Regions from separate parts of the Paraburkholderia sp. GAS38 genome, predicted to be linked through region 2. Evidence: riboswitches for the same ligand, from Rfam matches in the RefSeq annotation. Region 2 holds a riboswitch; the other holds the start of a gene.
What was found. A riboswitch is a leader RNA that binds a small molecule or an ion and turns the genes downstream of it on or off. The one in region 2 is predicted to bind cobalamin.
Positions count from the first base shown of each region.

Region 1: linked by a shared signal. The riboswitch ahead of P3T42_RS18475 (CbtB domain-containing protein) and the one ahead of P3T42_RS07675 (TonB-dependent receptor domain-containing protein) in region 2 are both predicted to bind cobalamin.

Region 1 covers NZ_JBNDJO010000007.1:165,202-179,950, forward strand. The annotation lists gene P3T42_RS18460 (LysR family transcriptional regulator) at 1-514, opposite strand, end outside; gene metE (5-methyltetrahydropteroyltriglutamate--homocysteine S-methyltransferase) at 625-2,916, shown strand; gene P3T42_RS18470 (CbtA family protein) at 3,056-3,802, opposite strand; gene P3T42_RS18475 (CbtB domain-containing protein) at 3,816-4,025, opposite strand; cobalamin riboswitch at 4,066-4,197, opposite strand; gene P3T42_RS18480 (histidine phosphatase family protein) at 4,261-4,824, shown strand; gene P3T42_RS18485 (GNAT family N-acetyltransferase) at 4,873-6,177, shown strand; gene P3T42_RS18490 (SDR family NAD(P)-dependent oxidoreductase) at 6,220-7,002, opposite strand; gene P3T42_RS18495 (LysR family transcriptional regulator) at 7,127-8,026, shown strand; gene P3T42_RS18500 (autotransporter strand-loop-strand O-heptosyltransferase) at 8,277-9,569, opposite strand; gene P3T42_RS18505 (autotransporter outer membrane beta-barrel domain-containing protein) at 9,618-11,810, opposite strand; gene P3T42_RS18510 (porin) at 11,877-12,929, opposite strand; gene P3T42_RS18515 (cyclic peptide export ABC transporter) at 13,149-14,749, opposite strand, start outside.
Region 2 covers NZ_JBNDJO010000003.1:13,413-28,161, forward strand. The annotation lists gene P3T42_RS07655 (sugar efflux transporter) at 1-1,163, shown strand, start outside; gene P3T42_RS07660 (AraC family transcriptional regulator) at 1,170-2,024, shown strand; gene P3T42_RS07665 (DUF2000 domain-containing protein) at 2,152-2,562, shown strand; gene P3T42_RS07670 (ABC transporter ATP-binding protein) at 2,627-3,250, opposite strand; adenosylcobalamin (AdoCbl) riboswitch at 3,421-3,569, shown strand; gene P3T42_RS07675 (TonB-dependent receptor domain-containing protein) at 3,872-5,806, shown strand; gene P3T42_RS07680 (ABC transporter ATP-binding protein) at 5,838-6,638, shown strand; gene P3T42_RS07685 (ABC transporter substrate-binding protein) at 6,616-7,614, shown strand; gene P3T42_RS07690 (FecCD family ABC transporter permease) at 7,633-8,739, shown strand; gene P3T42_RS07695 (SDR family NAD(P)-dependent oxidoreductase) at 8,825-9,601, opposite strand; gene P3T42_RS07700 (hypothetical protein) at 9,571-9,750, opposite strand; gene P3T42_RS07705 (TetR/AcrR family transcriptional regulator) at 9,807-10,412, shown strand; gene P3T42_RS07710 (PaaI family thioesterase) at 10,526-10,924, shown strand; gene P3T42_RS07715 (porin) at 10,939-12,114, opposite strand; gene P3T42_RS07720 (M81 family metallopeptidase) at 12,385-13,881, opposite strand; gene P3T42_RS07725 (MFS transporter) at 13,967-14,749, opposite strand, start outside.

The sequences.
Region 1 (14,749 bases), on a different contig from region 2:
GGTTGACCACCAGCACCTGCTCGTAGTCGAACACGGGTTCGAAGCGCAAGCCTGGTTTGTAGAGCGGATCCGGCGTCACGAGCAGGTCGATCTCATAGCCGAACAGCGCGCCAATGCCGCCGAACTGGAATTTCTGCTTGACGTCGACATCCACGTCCGGCCAGCGCGCGAGATAGGGCGAAACCACCTTGAGCAACCACTGGTAGCAGGGATGGCATTCCATGCCGATGCGCAGCGCGCCACGCTCGCCCTGCGCGTATTGGCCCAGGCGTTCCTCGGCGAGATCGAGTTGCGGCAGCACGCGGCCCGCTACGGCCAGCAGATATTGACCGGCCTGGGTCAGGCGCAGGCTGCGCCCCTCGCGCAACCAGATGTCCGTGCCCAGTTGCTGCTCCAGTTTCTTCATGGAGTGGCTGAGGGCGGATTGCGTCACGCACAGGATATCCGCCGCTGCGGTGAGCGAGCCGTGCTTGTCCACCGCCTGGACGATGGCCAGATGAATTCTCTCAAGCATGATGATGTATGAACAAAATTAATGGTTCGTTGAATTATCACCATTTTACTTCATATGCCGCCTTCGCTACGATCCACGCATCTGCAACCTGATCGAACCAAGGCGACACGATGGCAACGACACATAATCTGGGTTTTCCCCGCATCGGCGCGAAGCGCGAACTGAAGTTCGCACTCGAGTCCTACTGGAAAGGCGAGTCCTCGCTCGGCGAACTGAAAGCGCTGGGCGCCCAGTTGCGCCAGCGTCACTGGGCGCACCAGGCTGACCTGGGGCTGGCTGCAGTAGGCGATTTCGCCTTCTACGACCAGGTGCTGGACATGAGCTTCACGCTGGGCAATCTGCCGGAGCGCGTGCAGGGCTTTCATGGCGACGCCCTCGACAACTCTTTCCGCGTCGCCCGTGGCCGCTCGGCCAAGGGTGCCGAAGACCATAGCGCATGCTGCGGCGGCGTCGCGGCCGGCGAGATGACCAAGTGGTTCGATACCAACTATCACTACATCGTCCCCGAATTCAGCGCAGGCACCGAATTCAAGCTCGACCCGTCGCGCCTGCTCGAACAACTGGCTGAGGCCAAGGCGCAAGGCCTCAAGGTCAAGCCGGTGATTGTCGGCCCGGTGACGTATCTGGCGCTCGGCAAGACCAAGGACGACTCCGACAAGCTGGCTCTGCTGCCGCGTCTGCTGCCGGTCTATGCGGAACTGTTGGCTACGCTCGCGGCGCAAGGCGTGGAATGGGTGCAGATCGACGAGCCGAACCTCGTCACCGAATTGTCCGCACAATGGCAGCAGGCGTATGTTACGGCGTACGAAGCGTTGTCGAACGGCAAGGTCAAGCTATTGCTGGCGACGTACTTCGGCCAATTGCTCGGCAACCTGCCACTGGCTTGCAAACTGCCGGTGCAGGGCCTGCATCTGGATGCGATCAACGCCCGCGCCGAAGTGGAGGCGGTGATTGCGCAATTGCCGAAGGATAGCGTGCTGTCGCTGGGCGTGATCAACGGCCGCAACATCTGGAAGACGGATCTGGCGAGCGTACTCGATTGGCTCGAGCCGGTCGCGCAGCAACTGGGCGAGCGTCTGTGGATCGCACCGTCGTGCTCGCTGCTGCACGTGCCGGTGGACCTCGAAAGCGAACAGAATCTGGATACGGAAGTCCGCTCGTGGCTCGCATTCGCGCTGCAGAAACTGGACGAACTGAAGGTGCTAGCCGCCGCGCTGAACGAGGGCCGCGACGCCGTCAAGGCGGAACTGGCTGCGAACAGCGCCGCAATCGCTGCACGTCGTGCGTCGCCGCGCGTCAATAACCCGGCAGTCAAGGCCGCCCTCGCCGAGATCAGCCCGGCCCTTGGTCAGCGCAAGAACCCCTACCCGGCGCGTGCCGACAAGCAGGCTGCGCTGTTGAAGCTGCCGCCGTATCCAACCACGACCATCGGATCGTTCCCGCAGACCGGCACGATCCGTCATGCGCGCAGCCAGTTCAAGAGCGGTGCGCTGGATGAAGCCGGCTATCAGGCCGCGATGCGCGCCGAGATCGAACGCAGCGTGTGCGAGCAGGAAGCGCTGGGTCTGGACGTGCTGGTGCACGGCGAAGCCGAGCGTAACGACATGGTCGAATACTTCGGCGAGCAGCTCGATGGTTACGCGTTCAGCCAGTTTGGTTGGGTGCAGTCGTATGGTTCGCGGTGCGTGAAGCCGCCTGTTCTGTTCGGCGACATCAGCCGCCCGAAAGCGATGACGGTCGAATGGATCAAGTACGCCCAGTCGCTCACGAGCAAGCCGATGAAGGGCATGCTGACCGGCCCGGTGACGATCCTGAACTGGTCCTTCGTGCGCGACGACCAGCCGCGTTCGGTATCGTGCTATCAGCTCGCACTGGCGATCCGCGAAGAAGTGCTGGACCTCGAAAAGGCCGGCGTGCGCGTGATCCAGATCGACGAAGCCGCGCTGCGCGAAGGCCTGCCGCTGCGCAAGTCGCAGTGGGGGGAATACCTCGACTGGGCCGTGACTTCGTTCCGCATTACCGCCAACGGCGTGGATGACGAAACGCAGATCCACACGCATATGTGCTATTCGGAGTTCAACGACATCATCGCGTCCATCGCCGATATGGACGCCGACGTCATCACCATCGAGACCTCGCGCTCGGATATGGAGTTGCTCGACGCATTCGACAACTTCAACTACCCGAACGAAATCGGCCCGGGCGTGTACGACATTCATTCGCCGAACATCCCGAGCGAAGAACATATCGTTCAACTGATGAAGAAAGCGGCTGAACGCATCCCGGCGCAACGCCTGTGGGTGAATCCGGACTGCGGCCTGAAGACGCGCCAGTGGGAAGAAGTCATTCCGGCGCTGACCAACATGGTGGCCGCTGCGAAGAAGCTGCGCGCGTCCGCTTAAGGCATTCGCGCCGCTTCGACGGCGCATTCCGGCGTGCCTGTTGAGGCGCCCTGTCGCGACGGGACGGGCCTCGCCGGAATGCCGCACACGTCTGCGGATGCAGGTGGAAGGGCGCAACCGCGCGAGCGGTTGCCGCCCCTTAGAGGTAAGCCGACTTGCCGGTGATCCGCCCCGTCGATGCCGCGCGTTGGACGCGCTCGGCGAGCGCGCCGAACAGCAGGCCGATGGTGGTCCACAGGATCACCTGCATGCCGATTGCCGCGACCCGGAATTTCCACAGCAGAACCGCCGGGAAAGCCGCCGGCACTTCGTTGATCACGGGCAGGTTCAACTGCACGACGCCGATGATCGCGACGAAGACGACGCCCGCCACGATCGACGCATTCCATTGACCCAGACGGGCAATGGCGTACTTGCGCACCTTGAGCGAAAACACCATGGTGACGATCGAAATCGCAATCATGAGGAAGAACAGACCCGTCCGCATGCCGATCGTCTCGGGGTCACCCACCGAGGGGGGATTGGCCGGGTACTTGATGTTCGGCACGATCACCAGCGTGATGAACGCCGCGAGGGCGAGCCAGGCAGACAAGGGCCGCGCCCCCAGTTTGCCGACGCGGCCGAACGCGTAGGCGAACGTCAGGGCAAACAGACCGCCCACCGCTGCGCTGAACGTCACCACACCGGTCAGCAGACCCAGGCCTGCCTGCGTGTGGCGACTGACGATTTCCGGCTCAGGGGCTTCGCCCTTTGCCGCGTCGGCCTTTTCCTCGAAGGAAATCGCCTGATCTACCTGGGGTTCGCCGACTAGCTTGGCGAAACTGAACGTGAGCAGTCCTGCGGCGATGCCTGCGAGCATGCCGCGTACCAACAATTTACCGACCATGATGGACTCCGCGTTAGTGGCAGGGGAAGCCAAGCAGATGGCGGCCGTCGTGAACGAATTCATGGACGTACATGCCGGGGACGAGCGAGGTTGCACCCTCTTCGGCGCCGACGAAGTAAATGGCGAGCAGCATGATCAAGCCGCCAAAGACGATCCATGGCAGCAGTTCACGCAGGGGAATGGGGGTTGGCTCGGCGGCCGGATGCAGTACAACGTCAGTCATGATGGGTTTTCTCCAGGGGTTACGCGCCCCGATAATTGGATGGCTGAAATTGCGCGGAGCTCGGGTCTGGCTTTCGGTTCAGCGATGAACCGCTTACAGTGGCGCGACCGCGCCGGGCTTGCACCGGCTTCCGTGCTCCGCGCTAAGGCGTATTCTACGCGCTAAGCTTTCAATGGTTGGGCAAATGCAAGTTGCCGTACGCATCGTGGGCAGGGTTTTCAACTGAAAGGGCAGAATGGATACACGTGTTTTACTCGTCAGCCACGCCGCGACCGCTGCGATGCGTCAGGGCCGATTTCCCGCTGACGATCCTTTGGACGCGCGCGGCATCGCGCAAGCCAGGGCCTGCCGCGAACGCATGCCCTCGCTCGGTGCTGCGATCGCACTCAGCAGTCCTGCGGCCTGCGCACGCGAGACGGCAGAGGCACTCGGTTTTGCGGTGCAGGTAACGCCCGAATTGGCGGACATGAACTATGGTGAGTGGTGCGGCCGGCGGCTCGCCGAGCTTGCGGAAGACGTGCCGCACGAACTTGCAGCGTGGAGCCGCAATCCCGATGCGCCGCTGCAGGGTGGCGAGTCGTTTGCGCAGGTGCTTGTGCGGGTAGGCGGCTGGCTCGATGCGTTGGACGAGACGGCGAGCGTGGTCGCTATCACCCATGCCCCGGTCATCCGGGCTGCTTTGCTGCATGCGTTGAACGCACCGGCGGTGTCGTTCGCTCACATTGAGATCGCGCCGCTCTCGGTGGTCGAAATACGGCGCTCGGCTCGCGGATGGGCATGGTGGCCGGCGCAGTCGTAGTGCGTGGTTCAGGGTGTTTCGTCGGAAGAGGGCGCTCATATGGCGGCAATGGACGAGGTCAATACCGATCGGGCTCCTGGCGCGGGGAGCGATCTGTCCGAATCAGGTGAGGGCGCTGCGCTTCGGCAAGAAGTGATCGTGATCGACACGCTGGCTGCGTTTAGCGCTTTGCGTCAGCCGTGGAGCGCACTCGCCGCTACCGCCGAAAATTGCCCGGCAGGTCTGATGTTCCCGTATTGCGAACTTGCTGCGACCCATGTCATCGTCGCGGGTGGCGTGGTCAATGTGGCGCTCGTGTGGCGCAATGGGGAACTGCTGGCCTTATGGCCCGTTTCGATCGTCCGCAAAGGTGTGCTGCGCGTCGCCAAGGCGTTGACCTGCGGCAGCGACGAAGAATACGGTGGTCCGCTTCTCAAGGGAAGCGCGAGCATCGAGCTTTACGCTGTGGCAACCGCTGCGGTGATGCATGTGAATGCCGACGTCCTTGAGATGGGGATGGTTCAAAAGGACGGACTCCTGTACAAATCGCTCGAAGGCATGCCGCAGTCGTGGGTGTTGGCGCGGCTACCGGCACGATGGCGCGGATTGGATGGCTACTCGATTCGCCTGCATGACTTTCCCCGCTACGACGATTTCATGGCGACGCTGCCCAAGTCGCTTCGCTCCAGTCTGCGCTATAGCCGCAAGCGGCTCGAAGCGAAGGGCACACTCGAATGCGGCTGGAGCAAGACGACCGGCGACGCCGAGACCGTGCTGACATGGCTATTCGCCAACAAACGCAAATGGGCCATCAGTCGCGGCGTCGCTACGCCCTACCTGATGGACAATCAGGTGCGCGATTTCTTTATCGCCCTGGCGCAACGGGTGGACCTGGCGGCGACGCCGTTCGTCGCGTTTGTGAAGATGGAGGGGGTTCCGGTTGCGGCATCGGTGAATCTGGTCGGCTCGAAATCGGTCGAGTATTTCATCACCACCTATGACGAGGCATTCGGCACTTACTCGGTCGGCGCTTTGCTGGTTGACTTCGTGGTCGAGTGGTCGCACGCGCATGGCCGCGATTTTGACTTTCGTCCCTTGCATGGCGACTACAAGGCGCGCTGGGCCAACTGCCAGACATGGCATGAGAAACACCTGATCGTGCTTGGCGCGCGTGGCCGTCTCGTCGAACTGCCCTTGCTGTTTGCTCAGGCCGTGCGCGTGAAGCGCAAGCTCCATGCGCTCGTTGCAGAGCGACTTCAGACGCGTTCGAAGGGCACGAAGAACGCTTCAAAGGCGCTGAAATCGGATGCGAAGGAAAAGGCGGACGACGTCGTTGCGCCGAGCGCCTCTTCCGATACACGGAGCGAACAGTAGAAAAAGCCTGCCCGTTATCCTGAGCCGTCGAGGCGCAGTCGTTCAGATCTGCGCGAGCCCACCATCGACGAACAATTCTGTCCCGGTGATATAGCTGGCACCGTCGGACGCGAGAAAGGAAACGGCCTTGGCGATCTCGTCGGCCTGACCCACCCGGCCAAGCGGCGTCGTTGCAGAGACTTCCTTGCTATACGCTTCAATCTGTTCGTCGTTCAGTTTGAGTTCAGACTTGTATGCCGGTGTGACCACGACACCCGGCGCGACCACATTGACGCGGATGTCCCGCCCTTTGAGGTCCGATGCCCAGGTGCGCGCGAAGGAGCGCAGGGCCGCCTTGGTGGCCGCGTAGACGCCGAACGCCGGCGTCCCTTTTATCGACGCGATTGATCCGGTAATCACAATGGCGCTGCCTGGCCGCATGAGCGGCAATGCGCTCTGCACGGTCAGCAAGGTGCCCTTCACGTTGATGCCAAAGTACTTGTCGAACTGTGCTTCGGTGATTTCGCCGAGCGGCACGAATTCGCCGCCGCCGGCGTTGGCAAAGAGAATGTCGATCCGGTCGTGCTCCGCGGACACCTTGTCGACGATGGTCTGAAGATCGGCAGCCGACGAAATGTCGCCGCGAATCGCACGCGCCCCGTGGCCGATCTCGGAGACTGCCGCGTCCAGTTCCGCCTGGCGTCTGCCGGTAATGAACACCGTCGCACCTTCGCGTGCCAGGCGCTTGGCCGTCGCCAGACCGATTCCGGTGCTACCGCCGGTCACAAGCGCTACCTTTCCCGCATGTCGGGTCGAATGGATGTTGTCGTAAAGAGAGGGGGGCATTTCAGGGCTCCTTGGCTTGCCTGCGTGAATGAATGACCTCAGCTTAGTTTAAACACCCGTGCAGATAAATCGGTATATTGTGGTTTATCTATTCATGCATGTGGATAATGGGCGAGGCTGATCGATGGACCATTTGCAGGCAATCCGTATCTTTGTCCGTGTAGTCGAGACGGGCGGCTTCGGGCGGGCGGCGCTTTCTCTGAACATCCCCAATGCCACAGCGAGCAAATGGGTCCAATCGCTGGAGGCGCATCTTGGCGTGAAATTGCTGGAGCGAAATACGCGGCGCGTCAGCGTGACGACCGATGGCGCCGCTTACTATGAGCGCACCCGGCAGATGCTCAGCGACCTGGATGACATCGAAGCCACGCTCGGTCGGGGGCAGGCGAGCCCGCGTGGCGTGCTGAGAGTGGATACGGGAGGGTCGGTCGCAAGCGGCATCCTCATTCCTGCATTGCCGGCATTTCGCACCCGTTATCCGGACATACAGATTCAGCTAAGCGTCACTGACCGTACCGTGGATCTTGTCGCAGAGAACATAGACTGTGCGATTCGAAGTACCGCCGACGCCCCGGACCTCGTGACGCATCCGATCGGCACGCTTGCGTGGACCACCTGTGCGAGTCCCGCCTATCTCAGGATGTATGGCACCCCGAAGCATCCGCAGGACATCGTGGATAAGAACATGCCTGTGGTGGGGTATTTTTCTGCAAGTTCCGGTCTGACGCAGCCTGTTATGTTTTGCCGGGGCAAGGAGACGATCACCCTGGAAAACATACGCAATGAAGTGCTGGTGAGCGAGAGCAATGCCCACCTTGCAACGGCACTGGCGGGCTTGGGGATCGTCCACACATTGGACTTCATGGTTCGCCCGTTCATCGAACAAAAGCGGCTCGTACCCATTCTCACGCACTGGCGACCGGACCCAATCAACGTCTATATCGCGTATCCGCCCAGCCGAAGGTATAGCACCAAGGTAAGGGTGTTTGCGGATTGGGCCGCGACATTGTTCGCGCCTGCGTGAGTTTTCTCATCCCGCTACGCCGCTCGCAACCGGCTCATACAGATTGCAGAAAAGTTCATTCCTCATGGGGTATAGCGATCCGTCGCAGCCCGTCACGATCCAGTCGCCTGGCAGAACCTTGCGCCATCCGTCCGGCGTCGCCATGCACCACCCGGCGTTTTGCCATTCGACTGCAGGATGATCGCCGGGCTGATGCCACTGGACAGCTTCAACGACACAGTTGCGCTTCCTGAATCTCATCTCGGGTCCTTTAAAGCGAGCGCTCCGGTCCTCGGCGTGGATCCAGATCAAGGTCCGTCATCAACGTTTCCACGGTTCGAATCACCTGACGCGGTGTGATCAGACGCGAGCACTCGAATTGCCGCTCAGTGCCGGCATGACGTGGACACCAGGCGAAATCGCCGTGGTTGAACTCGACGCCCGTGTCGTTCCAGCAACTATTGCAGGCGTGAAAGTTGATCACGCGATAGGCCGTCTCGAACTCGTTGTGCGGATGCGTGAAGCCGCTGATCATCACCACCGGCTTGTGCAGCGCCCAGGCGAGCCAGGACAGGCCGCTCGACAGGCCAATGAAGAAATCCGCGTGATGCAGCAGGCTCACGCGCTCCTGCAAGGGCAGATCGCCGGTGAAGTCTTCGCTTCCATAGGGGATCAGATTCCATAACAGCTTCTCGCCGTGCGCGTGCTGCCGGTCGATACACAGCACGCGGTAACCCATCGCCTTGAGCTGCTTGATCAGCTCATACCAGCCGGTCGGATGATTCCAATACTTGCACTGCGACGAAGACTGCGCGGCAATCACCACATAGGGTTCGGTAATGCGCCGCGTCGGATCCTCGATCGCGATGCGCGGACGACGCTCCACCGGCGCGAGACCGAGCAGGAACGGGATCGTTTTCTGCAAGCCGCTGACGCGAAAGTCGGTCGGTTGATGCGTACGGTCGTCGCATGGGAAAAAGATGCCCAGAAAGTAGCTCGCATAGCACTGCGGCCGCAATGTGCTCTCATCTTCGGGCGCGACATAGTGAAGTTCTGGATAGCAGGCTGCGAATAGCGTCCAGATATCCTTGCCCATCGAGACCAGCATCTTGCAGCGATGCTTCTTGCGAAATTCGTCCACATACGGGAACCAGGCAATGATGTCGCCGAGGGTGCCTACCGGTAGCCGCATGTAAACCTGCTGTCCGGCTGCGTCATAGTCGTGTTCGAACACGCATTCGTCGCCGCGGAATACTTCAATGCGAAAGCGCACGAAGTACTTTTTCAGGCTATTGACCGTGCCGTCGTTGACGATCTCGTCGAACAATACGACGTCTGCCTCGATATCGCTCAAACGCACACGCCAGTCGCCGGCGGGGACCTGTACCCGGCAACCGTAGTTGAAGTCGTAGCGGATGCCGTATGGTCCTGCGCATGACGGAGGGCCGGTATCGACCATGGAAGGCGCGCCGGGCATGGCCGCTGCCGGGTGGTCAGGCGTGGCGGAGAGGGACGGGGCCGGTACGGCAACGACCTCGGCTTCGGCTTCAGTTTCGATTAGCATGACTTGGTTTCTCCGGCGACGAACCCGCCGCCCCGTTCTTACCACGCGTTAGTCGACGTAGCTCAGGCCGACCGTGACTGCCCACGGTTGCGTATAGTCGCGCCCCTTGCCGTATTCGAAGGCGCCGTACACGCGTACGCGGCGGCTTAGCGCGGCGCTTACGCCGGCGTTGGCCACCACCCATGTCTGCGGTACGGAGGTGGTGAGGAGCGTGCCGCCGACGGTATCGCTCACGTTCCCATTGAACACATGGGTGCCCGCGATGCTCAGGAACGGTACGAGGGTGATTTGCCCCACTGCGAGCGACGCGCCTACGGTTGCGCCGGCACTGCCGATGACCATGTTGGTCGCTTCCAGACCGACTAGCGTGCCGAATGTGGTCTGATACTCGACGCTACCGCTGCGCTGATAGGTCAGCTCGACGCGCGGCTCGACCCACCAGTGGCTGCCGAGCTGCCAGCGCTTGCCGCCATCGATCGATGCTGAGTAACCCGAAAGATCGTAGCCGGCACTGGCCGGGTTAGCCGCGCTGCTCACGCTGGCCTCCTGCTTCATGCCCAGGTAGCGCACCACGGCATCGGCAAAGATCCCGCCGAAGCCGTTAAATCCGCCGTACGCTCCAAGGTTCCATGGCCGCGCAGTACCGTTGCCGACCGGATCGAAGTCCTCGCTCGCCTGTGCGAAGCCACCGGTTGCGCCCACGTGAAAGTCTCCCAGCGCGCTAGAGATTCGCCAGTCGCGACCTGCCTGCACGCCGTAGAAATCCGTGGTCGTCGACGTGTCGCCGGGGCTCGTGCGCATGCGTTCGTCGTAGCTGCGTACCCAGAACTGACCATCGGCCGCCCCGTCGCGGTAATCCGCCAGATGGGCGAAGGTCTGTTCGAGCTGCTGGTACCACAACATGGTCGGCACACTGGCCGCGGCTTGCACAACGGAGGCGATGTCGCTCTCGCGACCGGTGTTGTACAGGTAGTACTGGCTGCCGGAATCCTGCAGGCCGAACTTGTAGGCGCCCACGTCCATCGTGCTGCCGGCAAGCGAAAAGGTCGCGGTGCTATTGGTAGCGTTGACGAGCAACAGTCGTTCGCCTGGACCCGTGGGCGCGGTCACGCTGGAGTCGTGTACCGAGAGAACAAACCTGCCCGAGCCCTGATTGACCACAAGCTGGTCCGACTGCATCGCGCCGATATTCGTGTTCAGCATGAACTGGCCGTTGCCGGACAAACCGTTGACAGTCAACGTCTTGTAGCCTCCCGTGCCTGGCGCGCCGAGCGTCACGGTGCCGCCGTTGATGGCGAGTCCATTGAGCGTGGCCGCCGCTGCACCCCTCAGACCGTCGCCCGGCGACTCGATCACACTCAATGTGCCGGCGAGCGTAATGCCGCTGACCGGCAGTGCGGCGACCGTGCCGCTCGCGGTGGTGCCGCCGGCGTTGACCACCATCGTGCCGCCCGCTGCAACCGTGGTATTTGCGGCGGAGCCGCCAAGCAAGACGAATTGCGTACCGCCATTGTTGATCGACGCTCCGGCTGCTTTGCCGCCGCTGGACACCGTCTGATTCCCGCTCATATTGACCACGGTTCCGGTGGCCGCGCCGCGCGTATAGACCACCTGGAAGCCGCCGTTCACGGTAGTGCCCGACGCCGAACCGCCCGCCGACACATATTGCTTGCCGCCCGCAACCGTGGTGCCGGACGCACTGCCGCCTGAATACACCCGTTGCAGGCCGCCGGAACTGACCACCGCATTGACGGCAAGGCCGCCGTTCGATACGCCGAAGCTGCCGCCCGAATTGACGATCGTATTGACCGCGGTGCCTCCGGCCGACACGTATTGTGTGCCGCCGGAGATCACCGTGCCGAGGGTGGAGCCGCGCGAATAGACAATCTGTACGCCGGCTGGATTCAGTACCGTGCCGGTCGCGACACCCCCGCTGGAGACGGTCTGGCTGCCGCCGGAGTTGACGATCGACTGCGTGGTGCCGCCCTTGACCTTCTGCACCCCACCCGCGTTGATCGTTGTGTTGGTGACGGTGCTGCCCGCCGATACCGTCGCCGCACACGATGCGCCGCCCGGCAGGATCTGATTGTTGCAGGCCTGGCCGTAGGCGTGCGGTCCCACGAACGGCAGCAGGGCGGCCAATACCGCCGCCGGGCGCACGGTACGCGTCACGTGCGCCCCCGGGTAGGGCAAACGCGCTCCCACCCAACCCGGATTCAACAAGGATCTTTGATTTATCATATGGATTCCTGAATAATACCGATTCGATCTGCGCCGGAAAACCGACTGCCGTCACGCAAGCAATGCCTAGAAGCGGTGCCGGATGCCCAGCGTTAAGCCCGTCTGGTTGGAGGCAAAGGCGGTCGCGTCGGTGACGCCGACGGGGGTATAGGTTCCGTTCGCATAGCGTGTGGCAGCCGCATAGGCCACCGTCGCGTAGACGTCGGTGCGCTTGGTGAACGAATAGTCGGCGCTGAGAACGCCCATCCACGAGTTCGACACGTCGGCCGTCTTGTTGGACTGGTAGTAGGTGGCGGCCGTCAGCTGGAAGCCAGGCGTGAAGCGATAACGTACGCCGCCGAACCACAGCGCGGCCGAAACCGACGCGCTCTTGGTCGGGTTATACAGGTAGTGCTCATAGCCGCCGACGATCTCGCCGTCGCCGATCCGCTGCAGGAACGAGAGACTCAGGTTACGGCTTTTGGTCCACGTGCCGCTCGAATTGACCGCACCGTTGCGATAGTCGTAGGCCACCGCTGCGGAGAAGGTGCCGGCGTCGTATTCGAGGCCGCCGCCATACGCCGCGCTGCTCTGGAACGAACCTGCGTCGCCGCCGAAACTGTAGTCGGCAATGGCCTTCAATCCGCCGAACTGGCCCGTGTACTTCAGGGAATTGTCGAGACGCGCCTTATAAGAGAAGTCGTCCGACGAACCCGTGGTGGGAAACCACGTGTACTGGGGTGCGTAGCCCATCGGATCGTACTTTTCGAGCAGATCGTACATGGCCGTGTACTGCAGGCCAGCCGACAGCGAGCCCAGCTTGTTCGATAGCCCCACCGCCGCCGTACGGTTGAACAGTGTGCCGGCGGTGGCGGGCGTGCCGTCGTTGCTGTTAAAGCCGGCCTCCAGCACGAACCAGGCCGTCGTGCCGGCGCCCAGATCTTCCGTGCCGCGAAAACCAAACCGGGAGTTGCTCAGTCCACCTGAATTTTCTCGAATGAGCGAGCCGCCGGTCGCGCTGGCATGGGTCAGATATTCGATGTTGGTGTCGATTACGCCGTAGAGGGTGACGGACGATTGCGCGTGCGCACAGACACAGCCGGTCGCTGCAAGCGCAGCGACAAGACATTGCTTTTTCACTGAACAGTCTCCTGAAATTTCTATTTTCTTTTGCGTCGCGATCCGGATGACATGGCGGCAACGGGAGGCAAACAACGCAATGGAGCAGATCGTAGTGGCGGCTGTCGCAAATGTAAAATACATATGTGATGCACCATCCATATGTAAGAGATATGGGTGGTGCACACGGGCGATGGATGGAAGCGGAGAGGCGGGAGCGGTGAGGCTTCGTTGTGCGACTTAGTGCGCGGTCAGTTCGGCGCCCGCGCCGGCCTCGACAATCTGACCGTAATCGAGCTTGATGTAGCGGTCGGCGAGATGAAAATAGCGGTCGTCGTGCGTAATCACCAGCACGGTTTTGCCCTTCGCTTTCAGCTCGGGCAGCAACTGCTGGTAGAACACGTCGCGGAACAGCGGGTCCTGGTCGGCGGCCCACTCGTCGAACACATAGAAGGGCCGGTCCTCGAGATACGCAACGAGTAGCGCGAGCCGCTTGCGCTGTCCTTGCGACAGATCGAGTGTAGAGAAGGCCGCATCCTTGATGCTGACCTTGTGATCGAGTTGCAGATGCTTCAGATAGTCATGCGCCTTGTCGTCGAGATTGGCGTCGCGCATGCCCAGCAGGCTGTCGAAGAGAAAGAAGTCGCTGAAAACCACCGAAAAATGCTGGCGATAGATGTCCCACGCGCCTTCGTCGACGGTCTTGCCGTTGAGTAAGATGCGGCCACTCTCCGGCTTGTAGAGGCCCACCAGCATCTTCGCGAGCGTGGTTTTGCCGCTGCCGTTGCCGCCGATAAGGTAGACGATTTCGCCGGGCCGGAACGACAGATCGATCGGCCCCAGCGTGAATACTTCGTTTTCCTTTTCGCGGAAGTAGCGATGCGTCGCACCGTCGAGCGCGATGCTGGTGAATGACGATGCAGCCGCATCCGTCGCCGCGTCCGCACGCTCTACCGGCAAGTCGGCGTTGATCTGCTCGATCCGTTCGAGCGCCACGCGGGCCGAACTGACGCTCGGAATGGCCGAGAGCAGCGCTTCGATCGGCATGATCATGTAGAGGAACACCATCGCGTAACCGGACGCCACATGCAGGCTGACCGGGTACAGTCGAGCGAGAACGAATACCGTGATGCCGATGAACGCCAGCAGGATGAAACTGCCCCAGCTCGCCGCAGCGGCATACAGCACGTAGCCACGGGTACGCTGCACGCGCACCGCTTCGACGTTTGTCGCCAGCGTATCCGCAATGAACGTCCGCCGGCGTTCGCGGTGCAGCTTCAATTCTTTTGCACCGTCGAATAGCGCACGGAAGTGTTTGACGAGATCGTCTTCGCGACGCCGCGACGCTCGCAGATGAAACAGTGCGCGGCCGTTCGCGATCCGGAAGCCCACTGCGCCGATACAGATGGTAAGCAGCGCGAACAGCAGGATCTGCCAGGACAGGTAGCCGAGATAGATCAGGCATCCGCTGATCACTGCGCCTTGCATGGCCAGCGCCGGCATGCTGACGAAGAACATCACGATCTGGTCCAGGTCTCCGGTCAACACGGAAATGGAACGCGCCGCGCCTTGCTGCTCCAGATGACGGTACGACGCTTCGCCGATACGGTGGATCGTGCGCATCCGCAGTGTCGCTTTGGCGCGTTGGCCGAGATACATGAAAAGCGTCTGCGACAACGTGCGGGTGAGCAGTACGACGACGCCCAGCACGAGAAACTGCAGGCCTAGTTCGCCGAGCCGCGTGCGCGAGGCGCCGAGTGCCTGGTTGATGAGCGCGACGAGCCCGGCGTTACCGAAACCGCTGATCAGACTCGTTGCGAGCGCGACCAGCAGGATCCCGC
Region 2 (14,749 bases):
CCGGGATGACGCCGCTCAGGCTCGGCCTGTTCATGACGCTGATTGCGGCGAGCGGGGTGGCGGCGAGCGGCTGGGCCGGCAAATGGTCCGATCGCCACGGGCATCACCGCACACTGCTGCTGGCGGCGCTGGGCGCGGCGGCATTGGGTTTCCTGCTGTTGTGTTTCGTGCGCGACTACCGCGCGCTCCTCATCATTGGGATTGCCTTCCTCGGCGCGGGCGGCTCGGCGCTGTCGCTGGTGTTCTCGTTCGGCCGCGCCGCGTTGCCGGTGACGAGCGAGTCCGAGCGGACCTTTGCCACGGCGACGCTGCGCACGGTGCTTTCGGTGGCGTGGGTGTTCGGGCCTTCGGTGGGCGCGCTGGTGCTCGCCGGGATCGGCTTTTACGGCCTGTTTCTGTTCGCGGCGGCGTGCTTTGTCGCGTGCGGCGCCATCATCTGGCGCATGCCCGAGGCCGCGGATGGCGACGTGCCCGGCGTGCCGGACCATGTCCCCGGCGACCCGGCCTCGTCGCTCGAAGTCACCACCGTCGAACCCGAGACGCCGGTCGAGCCGGATTTCGTCCATCCGGTTGCGCCGGCGCGCGTCATCTGGCGCTCGGTGCTGGCGCTGACACTGATCGGCCTCGCCGCCAACGCGACGATGATCGTGCTGCCGCTTTACGTCGTCCACGGTCTGCACGGCACCCGCATCGACGTCTCGATCATGCTCGGCCTCGGCGCTTTCCTCGAAATTCCGATGATGCTGGCGCTGGGCGCGCGCGGTTCCTCGCTGAACAAGCTGCGCTGGCTCGCTGCGTGCGCCGGCGTGCATATGCTGTATTTCATCTGCGTGGCCGCGGTCGGTTCGGTGTCGTTCCTGATTCCGATGCAGGCGCTCAACGCGTTCGTGGTCGCGGTGACCTCGTGCCTCGGCATGACCTATGTGCAGGACCTGATGCCGCGCTCGCCCGGCCAGGCCACCGCGCTGTTCTTCAACTCGGCCCGGGTCGGCTCGATTCTGTCGGGCGTGCTGTCGGGCTTGCTGGTCGCCGGGGTCGGCTATCGAGGCACGTTCCTGTTCTGCGGTTTGCTTGCACTCGGGGCGCTGATCCTGTTCGCTGATCCGCCGTGGCGGAGCTGGGCGCGCTATGTTCAGGACCGCTGGCCGGGCCGCCGGGAGTGACGTCCCATGCCTGTACACAACTGGGTCGATCTACACCAGCACGAACGCACCGGGATAGAAACGTTGCGTGCGCATTTCGAAGGGCATGCCTACGATCCGCACTGGCATGACGCGTACCTCATCGGTTTCACCGAGCAAGGCGTGCAGCAGTTCGATTGCCGCCGCGCGCGCGTGCAAAGCACGCCGGGCCACGTGCTCATGCTGGAGCCGGGCGATATCCACGACGGCCACGCTCCGGCGGAAGGCGGCTTCACCTATTCGATGCTGTACCTGCAGCCCGATTGGCTCACACGCGAGCTGAGAGCATGGTCGGAGGCCGTGCCCGCGACGGGGCAGCCGCAATTCCCCGCAACCTTGAGCGACGACATGGGACTCGTCGCGTCGATCGCGACACTGTTTCGCGTGTTGCGTAACGAAGAGACTCGCCTCGTCCAGCAGGCGGCCACCGACAGCCTGCTTGAACACCTGAGCCGCCATCTCGGCTGGCGTGTGCGTCATGAGGGCGATCCCTGCATCCCACCGGTCGCACAACGTGCACGTGACTATCTGCACGCGCGTCTGTACGACGACATCGGCCTCGACGATCTGGCGGCGGCCTGCGGGGTGGACCGCTTTCGTCTCTCGCGTGCGTTCAAGGCCAGTTTCGGGCTTGCACCGCATGCCTATCTGATCCAGTTGCGGCTGACCAAAGCACGCCAGTGGCTTGCACGCGGCATGGCGCCGGCCGAGGTCGCACACGCGCTGTGCTTTGCCGATCAGAGTCACCTGGGGCGGTGGTTTCGTCGCGCCTACGGGCTGACCCCTGCGCACTACGGCAAACGCTGCACAAATCTTCCAGACTTGGCGTCAAGCCACGTTTAGTCTTGCTGAGAAGGTCTGACGGGATTCGTGCCGCGAAGTCAGCGTAGCACGGCTTCGGCAGGTCTCATTGTCCCGCGGGCATCGTTCAGGGGATGAGTCAACGTGATACGGCAAAGGAATGGAAGGAATGGAGTTCGATACGAAGGTTGCGCTGGTGGTGCGTGACGACCTGGCCTCGTGGCAGAAGCTGAACGTCACCGCTTTTCTTGCCACCGGCATGGCGGCGGCAGCGCCCGAAGCGATCGGGAAACCCTACGAGGACGCGAACGGACGGCAATACGCCGCCTTGCTTGGGCAGCCCATGATGATCTATGGCGGCGACGCGTCGGGGCTTCTGCGAGCGTTTCAGCAGGGCCAGCAACGCGAGCTGACCATTGCGGTCTACGTGAAGGCGATGTTCTCCACCGGCAACGACGACGACAATCGCGCCGCGTTCCATGCCGAATCCGTCGATCAACCCGAGCTGGTCGGCATTGCGCTGCGCGGGCCGAGGAAGATGGTCGACAAGGCGGTCAAGGGGCTATCGCTGCATCCTTGATGCGTACGATGGCGGGCTGCGGGTTCGCGCATGTTCGTTCGAGCGAACGGCGAGAGAGTCTTCGTCAGGCGCGCCTGGCGAGATCCGCGAAGCTGATCGCTTTCGCTTCGCACGCCTGCGTCAAGGCCGCATCGTAGCTGGTGAAGAAAACCACCCGGTCCTGGCCCAACTGTTTGAACAGATCGATCAGGACAGCGCGCGCGGCGGCATCGAGGCCACCACCCGGTTCGTCCGCAATCAGGACGGTAGGTGCCCCGATCGATGCCGCCGTCAGGAACATTTTCTTGCGCGTGCCGAACGACATCTGCTCGAAGCGTTTCTCGAGATGAGGCGCGAGGCCGAAGCGTTCGGCCAGCTCCAGCGTGCGATTCTCTAGCACCGCTTTTCTTTGCGTGGCTACGCGTTCGAGAAAATCTCGACCCGTCTCGAGCGGATACGTCAGGCAGTCTTCGGGCACGTAGGTGAGGGCGGACTTCGCCGCGAGCGGCGCGCTGCGCAGCGAATGGCCGCCGAGCCAGACCTCGCCCGCGTCCGCTTCGATCTCGCCGGCGAGGACGCCTAGCAGCGTCGACTTGCCGCTACCGCTTTCGTCGTTCAAGGCAACGCACCCGGCGCTGGCGCTGAAATGCAGTCCCTGAAAGACAGTGCGCTCGCCGTAGCGTTTGCACAGATTGTCGAATCTAAGCATGGGTCATCCAGTTTCTCAGACTGGCAAGCATAGCAGTTCAAGCGCCCTCGCTCGCGCGGCTTCTTTCGATGCAGCGATATCCATTGTCACGCAGACCGGCATGAGCTTCGTCCTGTCATGTCTCATCCATCCAACGCCGGCCCGGAATTTATCCAGGCGGCATTGATTCGCACGTAAAATGCCGCGCATACGACTCGTGGAAGCTGGTGAAACTCCAGCGCGGTCGCGCCACTGTGACCGGTTCAGCCTGAACCGGAAGTCAGACCTCGGCGTCGTATCCCTCTTCCGACTTTGGGGCGCGTAATCCCCAGGAGCTATCCGCATGGCCGACTTCGCCTGCAATCTGGACTCACCGCCAGATCCGTATTCCTTTGACTGTCCCGCTTCGCGGCCTGTGGCGAATATTCGTCGCGCCTGTCTGTCGACGCTTGCTTCGGCGCATGAACAGCCGCGCCGCTGAGGCGCGTTAAGCGCGCGATTGCGTCGCCTCCACCATGGCCTGACCGTACTGCGCTTCCCTTCATGAGGCATGCGTTTCGCCATGGCCTGGATCGGACACCGAATGACCGCGTCCGCGCGTGCTGCATGTCATCCAGTCTTCTAATAATCAGGATGTCCCTTATGAAGTTCCGTCGTTTCATCATCACGTCTGCGCTGACCGTCTCGACGTGCCAGATGGCCTATGCCGCGGACGATTCGTCGTTGCCGCAGGCGGACCAGCAGTCTCCGGCCACCACCACGCTGCCGAACATTCTAGTGACCGGCGACACCCAGCACTTGCCGCAATCGTTCGATCAACGCTACGCCTCGACGCAGGTGCTCACCCGCGCGGATCTGGATCGTCTGTCGCCGATCGACCCCAGCATCACGCAAGCGCTCGCCACGCTGCCCGGCGTGACGATTTCGCAAAACGGCGGCCCCGGTTCTTCTGCTGGCGTCAGTATCCGCGGTTCGTCGGCGAATCAGGTCGCGGTGTTTATCGATGGCGTCCGGGTCGGCTCCGCCACTACCGGCCAGGCCGAGTGGGCCGATCTGCCGACCGCCGCGTTCGATCGCGTCGAAGTCATCTCGGGCCCGGCGGCCGCATCGTTCGGCGCGGATGCGATGGGCGGTGTCGTGCAGTTGTTCACCAATCACGCTTCGAATCAACCGAACCAGACCACGGTTTCCGCAGGCGGCGGCTCGAACAAGACCTTCGATACGCAGATCCGCACGTCGGGCAGCATTCCGTCCACCGGACCCCTCGCCGCGTTGTCGGGGCTGACCTATTCGCTGGGCCTGCACGACTACAACACTGCGGGCATCGACGCGACCGAGCCCTGGGCCTATGGCCACGAAGATGGCCGTAACCCGTACCATGCGCAGAACATCGACGCACGCCTCGGCTACGCGCACGACAACTGGTCGATCTCCACGTTTGCGCTGTACCACAAGTCCGACCTCTCGTACGACAATGCGGGCGGCGACGACCGGCAACTCGATCATCAACTGACGACGGGTGTAGCGTTCCACCTGGACATCACGCCGTCCACGCAGTTCGACCAGTCCTTCGGCTACGCCAACGACCGGCAGTTCCTGTACTCGAACACGCCCGGTATCCCGACTGACGAAATCGACTCGACGCGCCTGAGCACGTCGACTTCGCTGACGCATCAGGAGCGCGGTCTCAAGCTGTTCAATCTGCCGCTGTCCGGCGAGACGAAACTCGCGTACGATTTTTCGCGCGAGCAAGCCTTCCTGCCCATCGACATTCCCTCGGGCGTGCCGACTCGCAACGACTCGGCCGTGTCGCTGCATCAATCGGCCACGCTGGGTGACTTGACGGTGTTCCTCGCTGGACGCCACGAGATTGTCGAAGGCCAGTCGGTCAATACCGGCAATGTCGCGGTGGCCTATGCGATCACGCCGGTTTATACGGCGCGGCTTTCGTATGGCAATGCATTCCGTCTGCCGACGTTCGACGATCTGTACTATCCGGGTTACGCGAATCCGAACCTGCTGCCCGAGCGCAGCGATACGGTCGAAGCCGCGCTGGATGCCGCCACCTCGTTCGGCACCTTCACGGCCGCGGTGTACGACACGCGCGTCCACAACCTCATTACGTACGACTCGGTGACCTTTCTGCCGGTGAACGTGGGCCGGGCGCACATTCAAGGTATCGATCTCTCGTACAAGGGCACGCTCGGCAACTCGACGCCCATCAGTCTTGCGATCGGCATTCTGAATCCGCAGGACGTCACGGACCAGACCTGGCTGAACCGCCGCCCGCGTCAAACCGTCAGCCTGAATCTCGATCACACGTGGGACGAGTTCCACCTGCACGCGCTTAGCACGGGGGTCACGCTGCTTTACGGCGGCTCGACGTTCGACGACCAGGCGAACTCGATCTATCTGCCGTCGTACACCACGGTCGGACTGCGTGCCGCGTACAAGGTCAATTCGCACCTCACGCTGTCTGCGAATCTGTCGAACCTGTTTAACCGCCAGTACGTGACGGCATACGGCTACAACTCGTTGGGCCGGACGGCGTTTGGTAAGGTTTCCTACACGTTCTAAGTGGGCTATTTTGTGTCCCGGAGAATCAGGCATGTCGCTATTGCAGGTGTCGGAAATCGACTGGTCGCCCGGCGCCGAGGGCGAGCGCGCAGCCAGGATTCTTCGGGCGGTCACGCTCGCTGCAAAACCGGGCGAGTTCGTCGGCCTGGTCGGACCGAACGGCAGCGGCAAGAGCAGCGTGTTGCGTTGCGCCTTCCGCTTCAACACGCCGCTCGCCGGGACGATCCAGCTTGATGGTAACGACATCTGGAAGAAGCCGGCGAAGTGGCTCGCCTTGCGCGCTGCGGTCGTCTTGCAGGAATTCCCCGAGGATTTCGGCCTGACCGTGCTCGACGTGGTCTATATGGGGCGTACGCCGCATAAGAGGCTGTTTGGCGGCGATACGCCGGAAGATGCCGCCATCGTCGATGCCGCGCTTGAAAAGGTGGGCATGTCTGCCATGAGAGAGCGGCACTTCGACACGCTCTCCGGCGGCGAAAAGCAGCGCGTGTTGTTGGCGCGGGCGCTCGCCCAGCAGCCCAGCTTGCTGATTCTCGACGAGCCGACCAATCACCTCGATCTGCAGCATCAGATCGAATTGCTTTCGCTGTTGCGCCGCATGGGCATGACGACGCTGGCGACGATTCACGACCTGAATCTGGCCGCAGCCTATTGCGACCGGTTGTACGTTATCCACCACGGCGAAATCGTCGCACATGGCAGGCCTCACGAAGTGATCACCGAATCCTTGCTCGCCGACGTATTCGGGGTGGCCGCGATTGTCGATGCGCATCCCGTGTCCGGCTATCCGCGCATTACCTTACTCACACATGGAGAAACAACCCGTGCCTAAGCGTTTTATGTCCCGCTGCCTGAGCGGCGCGATCGTGACCAGCCTGCTGGCCGCCGCCACGCTGTCCACCGCTTCGGCGACGACCTACCCCGTGACGATCCGCAGTTGCAACCGCGACGTCACGTTCGCAGGGCCACCGCAGCGTGCCATCAGTAACGACGTGAATCTGACCGGCATGATGATCGCGCTCGGCCTGAAAGACCGCATGGTCGGCTATACCGGCGTGAGCGGCTGGAACACGGGCACGGCGGAACTCAAGCAGGCGCTCGGCACGTTGCCGGAGCTTTCGAAAGAGTATCCGTCGGTCGAGACGCTGGTCGGCGCGAACGCCGACTTCTATTTCGCGGGCTGGAACTACGGCATGAAGGTGGGCGGCGATCTCACGCCTGCGACGCTGGCGCCGCTCGGTATCAAGGTCTACGAATTGACGGAGTCGTGCGCTCATGTGATGAAGCGCCCGCCTGCCTCGCTCGGCGACGTGTATCACGACCTGGCGAATCTCGGCAAGATCTTCGACGTCGAGAACCGCGCCGATACGCTCATCAAGGATATGCAGACGAAGATCCAGGCCCTCTCGTCGAAAGCGGCCGGCGACGGCAAGCCGGTCAGCGTGTTCGTCTACGATAGCGGCGAGGATCGTCCCTTTACGGCGGGCCGAGAAGCGATTCCCACCGCGTTGATTGCCGCTGCGGGCGGTCGTAACGTGATGGACGATCTCGACGATAGCTGGACACGGGTGAACTGGGAGACGGTGGTGGCGCGCAATCCGCAAGCGATTGTGATTGTCGATTACGGCAGCGTCACCGCGGCGCAAAAGGAAGCCTTCCTGCGCAACAACCCCGCGCTGAACCAGATGGATGCGGTGAAGAACAACCGTTTCATCGTCCTTCCGTATGACGACGCGACGCCCGGCGTCGCCAACGTGCGTGCCATCGCGACGATCGCGAAGGGACTGCATCCGGCTGCATTCCAGTAATCACGGCGGCCCATACCGATGTCTATCCGACGCAATGACAGCGTGAGCGGAGCAGCGCACGACGGGGCGGCGCCACGACGTGCGTGGATTGCTGCGGGCGAGCGGCGTTACGGCGTGAACGTGTTGGTGGTTTGCCTGCTGGCATTGCTCGCCGTATCCGCGGTCGTGTCGATCGGCATCGGGCCGGTGCGGATCGCGCCGTCGGTGACGTGGCGGATTCTGTGCAGCCATTTGCTGGGACTGGTCACGGGACGCGAGCGCGCTGGAACATGGTCCACCGGACAGGACAGCATCGTCTGGCTGATCCGCTTTCCGCGCATCATTCTCGGCGGACTGGTGGGGGCCGGGTTGGCGCTGGTGGGTGCGGTCCTGCAGGCCGTGACCCGCAATTCGCTGGCCGATCCTCATCTGCTCGGGGTGACCTCGGGCGCGACGCTCGGTGCCGTGACCGTCATCCTGTTTCTGGGCGAGACCATCGGCATCGCGACGCTGCCGATTGCCGCGTTTGTCGGCGCCTTGCTGGCGATGTTTGTCGTCATCGCGGTGGCCATGCGGCATGGCCGCCTCAATTCGGACCGCTTGCTGCTGTCGGGCGTCGCGGTGTCGTTCTTTGTGATGGCAATGGCGAACCTGATGCTCTTTATGGGCGACCACCGTGCTTCGTCATCCGTACTGTTCTGGATGCTCGGCGGTCTTGGCCTCGCGCGCTGGAATCTGCTCGTGATCCCTGCCGTGGTCCTCACAGGCGGATTCGTGATGCTGAGCGCAACGGCGCGTTCGTTGAACGCCGTGATGGCGGGCGACCAGACCGCGTCGACCCTGGGCATCAACGTCTCTGCGCTGCGTGTTCAGGTGTTCGTGGTGGCGTCCCTGATGACCGGCGTCATGGTCGCGACGAGCGGGTCGATCGGCTTTGTCGGCTTGATGATTCCGCATATCGCACGCCGCTTCGTCGGCACCGATCACCGGCGCCTGTTGCCGGTGACCGCGCTGTCCGGCGCGATCTTCCTGATCTGGGTGGATGTGGCGGCCCGCACGCTCATTGCGCCCGAAGACTTGCCGATCGGCGTGGCGACGGCTGCAATTGGCGGGATCTTTTTTATCTGGTTGATGAAGCGCCGCTAAGGCTAACGCCCGAATCGCGTACGCGGATTCGGGCGCACGGCCGTCGACGGCACTGCATCAGGAAAGCGGGCCTCGGGCCCTCTCCTTACCCCTTACGAAACAGCGGCGCGCCCCACGGTGCACCCGTCGTGCCGCCGTCGACCACGATTTCCGCCGCAGTGGTGCCCGAGGCGTCATCCGACGCGAGGAACAGCACGGCTTTGGCCACTTCTTCCGGCGTGGCGAAACGCGCGAGCGGAATGCCTGCTGCAAGCGCTTGCTCGGTCCCGTCGATGGTTGCGCCCGTTCTCGCGCCGCGCGTCCAGATCGGCGTGCGCGTGCCGCCCGGAATCACCGTGTTCACGCGGATGCCGCGCGCGACGAGTTCAGAGGCAAACACTTTTGCCATGCCGGTCACGCCTGCCTTGGTGGCGGAATAAGCTGCCGAGCCCGGCGAGCCGAGTTCGCGCATGACCGAGCCGTTCAGGACGACCGCACCGCCCGCGCTCATCAACGGCAGCGCCCCTTGGACGGTGAGGAAAACCGCGGTAAGGTTGGTGCGCAGAATCGCTTCGAACGCGGCCGCGGTCGTACCGCCGAGCGGCGTCGGACCGGAGATGCCGGCGTTGGCGAACACAATATCAAGCGACCCGTAGGTCTCTTGAATCTGCTTGAACATCGAATCGATCGCGGCCGGTTCGTCCAGATCCACAGCGATGCCGAGGGCGTTTTCACCCAGTTCGGCCACCGCGTTATCCAGCTTCGTGCGATCGCGCCCCGTCACGACGACGCGAGCGCCTTCTGCGATCAAAAGTTGTGCCGCAGCAAAGCCAATCCCGCTGTTGCCGCCCGTCACGAGCGCGGTTTTTCCAGTAAAACGCATCTTCCTTCTCCTGTGTAAAGCGCCGCGAGATCGCGTCCAAAGCCGCGCCGGCTCGCCTTGCCAGAACCTGTTACGCGGCGCTGGGCAGCCGCCGCATCCGAACCATCACGAGCATTGCCAACACTCGAAATCTGTATGTTGATCATCATGCACAATTTCAGTATTATGCTCATCATGCAGATTGTCAAGCGTCACGGAGAAGAAAATGGGCTATTCGCAGGCACAGAAGGCTGAGAGCCGGCAGCGGGTGCTGGAGAATGCGTCGCGGCAGATTCGCGAGCACGGCATCGAGGCGCTCGGCGTGGCCGACTGCATGCGCAGTGCGGGGCTCACCCATGGGGCGTTCTATGGTCACTTCGCGTCGCGCGATGCCTTGATCGTGGAGGCGCTCGAGTACGCGCTCACGCAAAGCCGGGCGCGCATGGCGGCGCGCGAAAGCAAACCCGGCAAGCGGAACGAGACACCGCTGCAATCGATTGCCGAGGCGTTCCTCGACGAGCGCCACGTCAAGAATCCCGGCAGCGGTTGTGCACTGTGTGCGCTGGCGGGCGAGGCGCGGCATGCGAACCCTGACATCCGGGCATTGTTGACGCGCTATCTGCACGAATTTACGGCACGCATTGCGCAGGCCACGTCGGGCGGCGAGGGCGCCGGCGCCGGCGATGGCGACGAGAAAGCGGCGCTTGGCATCGTCGCGACGATCGTCGGCGCTATTACGCTCGCTCGTGCCGTAGATGACGACGCGCTGGCCAAATCGATTCTGGCGTCGTCGCTCGCGCTGGTGATGACGCAGGACGGCGGGACGCGGTAAGAGAGGAGTGGGGCGACGGCATTTCGGGCGAGCGGGTATGCTGGTGCGGTTGAGCCGCGTCTCAATCTTCCGCAACCGTCGCTAACCGCAGCGCGTTTTCAAAAGGCCCCAGCATGTCGGACCATCCCATCGACAATCCCTTCCTCGAATCGCTCGGCGTGCGCCTGACGCAATGGCGCGAGGGCTATGCGGAGCTGCGCATGTCGATCGATCCCAGCAAGCTCAACCGCCAGGGCGTATTGCAGGGCGGCGCGATCGCCACCCTGCTCGATGCCGCAGCCGGATACGCCGGGTTATACGCCGAGCCGGGGCAAGCCGCACGGCACGCGTTCACGTTGTCGCTGACAACCAACTATCTCGACAAGGGACTCGGCGAATACGTGACCGCGAAGGGCTTTCTCGAACGTCAGGGGCGCTCGATCTTCTTCTCGCGCGGCGAGGCCTGGGTGGACGACCATATCCTGATCGCCAGCGCACAAGGTACGTTCAAATATTCGAAAGGCGCGAGCTAGAAGAGCTCGAACAGCTAGAACCGGTGACGCATCCCGAGCACCGCCAACGCCTGCTCGCGGCTCGTACCGTAGAAGCCTTCGTCACCCACTGAAGCCGTCGCCGGCACCAGATTGTCGAGGTTGTCGAGCGTCTGGCCGTTTGCTCTTTGGTAGACCGCGCTGAGGTAGACGTCGGTGCGCTTGGAGAGGTAGTAATCCGAGGCAAGAGAGAGCTGGTTGTAGCTTGCCGACGCGCCTTCGCCCGTCGCCTTCGTATAGCTGTAGCCGGCGGCGAGGCTCAGTGCGGAATTCAGCGCGTAATGAAGGAATCCGGAGCCGCTGTTAAACGTCAGGGTTGCGCCGGAATCGAATTGATGGAACTTCGAGTTGCTATACGCCGCACCGGCAATGAAAGGCCCGAACACATATTGACCGCCGATCCGGCCGATCTCATTCGACGTAATGTTTTCAAACTGAACGATCGGATTGTCGTAGGCCAGACCTTCAGCAGTGGTTGATGCCGTGGTGCTGGCGACGCCGTCGACCAGCGCCGTGGTGTTGTCCACCTTGCTGACGGTATAGCCGCCGGCGAGGGAGAGGCCGCCATTCGTGTATGACGCTCCGAGGCTGTAGAAGCTGCCTGCCGAAACCGAGCCGGCGATACCGTTCAGAGCGGCCATCGCCTCGAACTGAAAGCCGGCCAGTACCGGGCTCGCGTATTTGATAGAGTTGTTGATATGCAGGAGTGCGTCGTAATTATCGACGTTGCCGACGGTTGCGAAGAGCGAGCCGAAGTAGATATCTCCGGTGAGCGGTTCCAGTACGTCCGTGACGGGGTCGAATTGCCGTCCGAAGGTCAGCGTTCCGTAGTCCGTGCTGGATAGGCCCACATAAGCTTGCTCGCCGAATTCGACGCCTGACTCCGACAAGCTTCCCGTACTCGGATTGAAAGCGCTTTGCAGATTGAAGACAGCGCTCAGATTGCCGCCTAGCGCTTCCGTGCCTTTCAAGCCCCAACTGGTGGTCTGGATGTTGCTGTTGATAAATCCCACTCTGTTGGCGCTGTTGGATCCGCCGGCGTTGGTCACGAAACCCACGGCGGTATCGATGGCGCCGTAGAGCGTCACGCTGCTCTGCGCATGGCTTGAGGCCGGGGCGCAGCCTATGATCAGCACAAGGCCGGACAAGACTGCGGCATTCAGTTTCTTCATGAGCGTTCTCGCTTGCGTATCGGGCTTTCAGACATCGGGATCGGTTTTATTTGCTATCCCCGGCGACCTAAAAGTAACAGCAGCGATGTATGGCTGTTCATCGGTTTGCGACGCTGATTTGCTCAACTACGACCTCGGGAAGGTCTAAGCGTCAATGCGGATTTGGAATGCGGATTTCATTGCGCTTTTCGTAATTAGGGGTAATCGAGGATTGGAATAATGAGCGTGGCCGCCGCAGCCTCCGCCTTACGGCTGCGGCGGCCGGTTGTCCTAAGCGCCGAACGGCTTCCCCATCGGCCGTACGCGGATACCTTGCGTCAAGCGTGTCCACGGCAGATCTGCCGGGTCGGCGGTCATCGGACCCGGCGCCTTCGCCACCAGCACCGCATGCGCAATCGGCTCGAAGTCGGCCCGGAAGTGCACGGAGCTTTTGTTGACGAGTATCTTCATCGCTTCAGGCTCGATGCCGGCCACTCGATAGAGATTGCGATCGAGCATCTGCGCCTTCGTCGAACTTACGGCAACGCGCACCCCGCCGATCGCGAGGCAGGCAACCGGTCCAAGCTCGACCTGCATGCCGTGCATCATCGGTCCGTCGTAGCGGCAGCGGCCATCGGAAAGCGCTACGACCTTGAAGGTCCCGACGAAAGGCGTATCGCCCGGGGTTCCCGAGCGCCCGCCCAACGCCAGTTCGAGCGTCGCGCCGAGGCCCACCTCGTGAGCCTGTGCCGCGGCTTCCGGGTCCCAGATCAGGCCAAGCGCCGCATCCTGGGCGCCGTTATCGAGCAGCGCGCGTAGCATGCCGGTGGTGTTCGAGTCCGCGCCGGCTCCTGGGTTGTCCTGAGTATCGGCGATCACCACGGGTTTTTGCGCCGTCGCGCTCAGACGCATGGCTTCGGCCACGGCGGCGTCGGGCGAGAGAAACGGCACCGCCCACAGCGACTCGTCGCGCAGCATCCTGTCGTGGAGCGTGTCCACGGCGTGCCGCACCGCTGCGGCGTCCTCGCCGTAACCCCAGATCACGGGACCACATTCGGGGAAGTCGGCAGCGGGAAAACCGGGGGCGAACGACAGCGACACGACCGCGTCCTCTTCCTGCGTGCCGAGCTCGGCATACATCGAGCGCGCCGGCTCCAGCAGCGTGCACATGCCATTGATCGGGATCAGGAACGGCAGACGCCGTGCCGCTTTCACCAGTGGCTTATGCCCGGCAAGCAGGCGCGCCAGCAGCCGCTCGGCACGCGCGCCGGTGTCGGCCATGTCTACGTGCGGATAGGTACGGTAGGCGACGAGCGCGTCGGCGCTGGCAAGCATGCGCTCCGTCACGTTGGCGTGCAGATCCAGCGAGGCGACCACCGGCACGACCGCACCCACTTTGGTACGGATGCGCGCGAGCAGTTCGCCTTCGCCGTCGTCGACATGTTGCGCGACCATCGCGCCGTGCAAGTCGAGATAGATCGCATCGAAGCCGCCTGCGGCCGCCGCCGCGACGATCTCACCGGCGATCCGTTCGTAGGCGTCTTCCGTCACCTGTGCCGACGGACTGGCCGCGGTCCAGATCACCGGCATCAGCGTATGTCCGTGCTGCTCGCTCGCGCGGATAAAGCCGCCAATCGGCAGGTTGACGTCGCGCAGCGCCAGCACGGCTTCGCCGCGCATCATCGGCGGATGACCTTCACCGCGGACGAAGCTCGCATAGGTCGCCGGTGACGGCGCGAACGTATTGGTCTCGTGCTGGAAGCCAGCGATCAGGATCTTGAATGCCACTTCGTTGTCTCCATGAAGGCCGGCGCAGGCATTTGCGCCGGCGTGTGATTTGCGTAGACCTGGCGTGGGCGATGCCTGCAATGCCTCAAGCCTGGGCGGGTTGTGTGGACTGCGTGGGTGCCGCAGTCCGGCGGGCGGGCAAACGGTTCGCCAGCAGCAGAATCGCGCCGAGCGCCAACAGCCCGACCATCACGTACAAGCCGGCCTGCAGGCTGCCGGTGACGGTCTTGGCCCACCCGATGATCGTCGGGCTCAGAAAGCCTCCCAGCAGGCCGATCGTATTGATCAACGCAATGCCGCCCGCAGCCACGTCGCCTTTCAGATAGTCGGACGGGATCGCCCAGAAGACCGTATAGGAGATCCACATCATCGCCGTGGCGACGGTCATGAAAATCAGCGACAGCACGAGTTGCCCGCTCGCCCACGTCGCGACAGCCAGTGCGAGCGCGCCGATCAAAGCCGGCACGGCGCTATGCCAGCGCCGCTCGCGAAAGCGATCCGAACTGCGCCCGCCGATGTACATGCCGATCACCGCCGCGATGTATGGGATCGTCGAGTAGAAGCCGATCTGCAGCGTGTCTTTCACGCCATCGGCCTTGAGGATGGTCGGCAACCAGAAGTTGACTGTGTAGATGCCGCAGATCACGCAGAAGTACGCGATCGCCATCAGGTACACGCGCGGATCGCGCGCCACCTGGCCGAACGAGTGATGCGCGGCGCCGGGCGTGGCGAGGCCGGCGTCGATCGTGCGCCGCTCGTCGGCCGACAGCCACGTCGCCGTGGCCGGACGGTCGGCGAGGAAGAACCATGCGACGACCCCCAGCAGGATGCAGGGCAAGCCTTCCACGAGAAACATCCACTGCCAGCC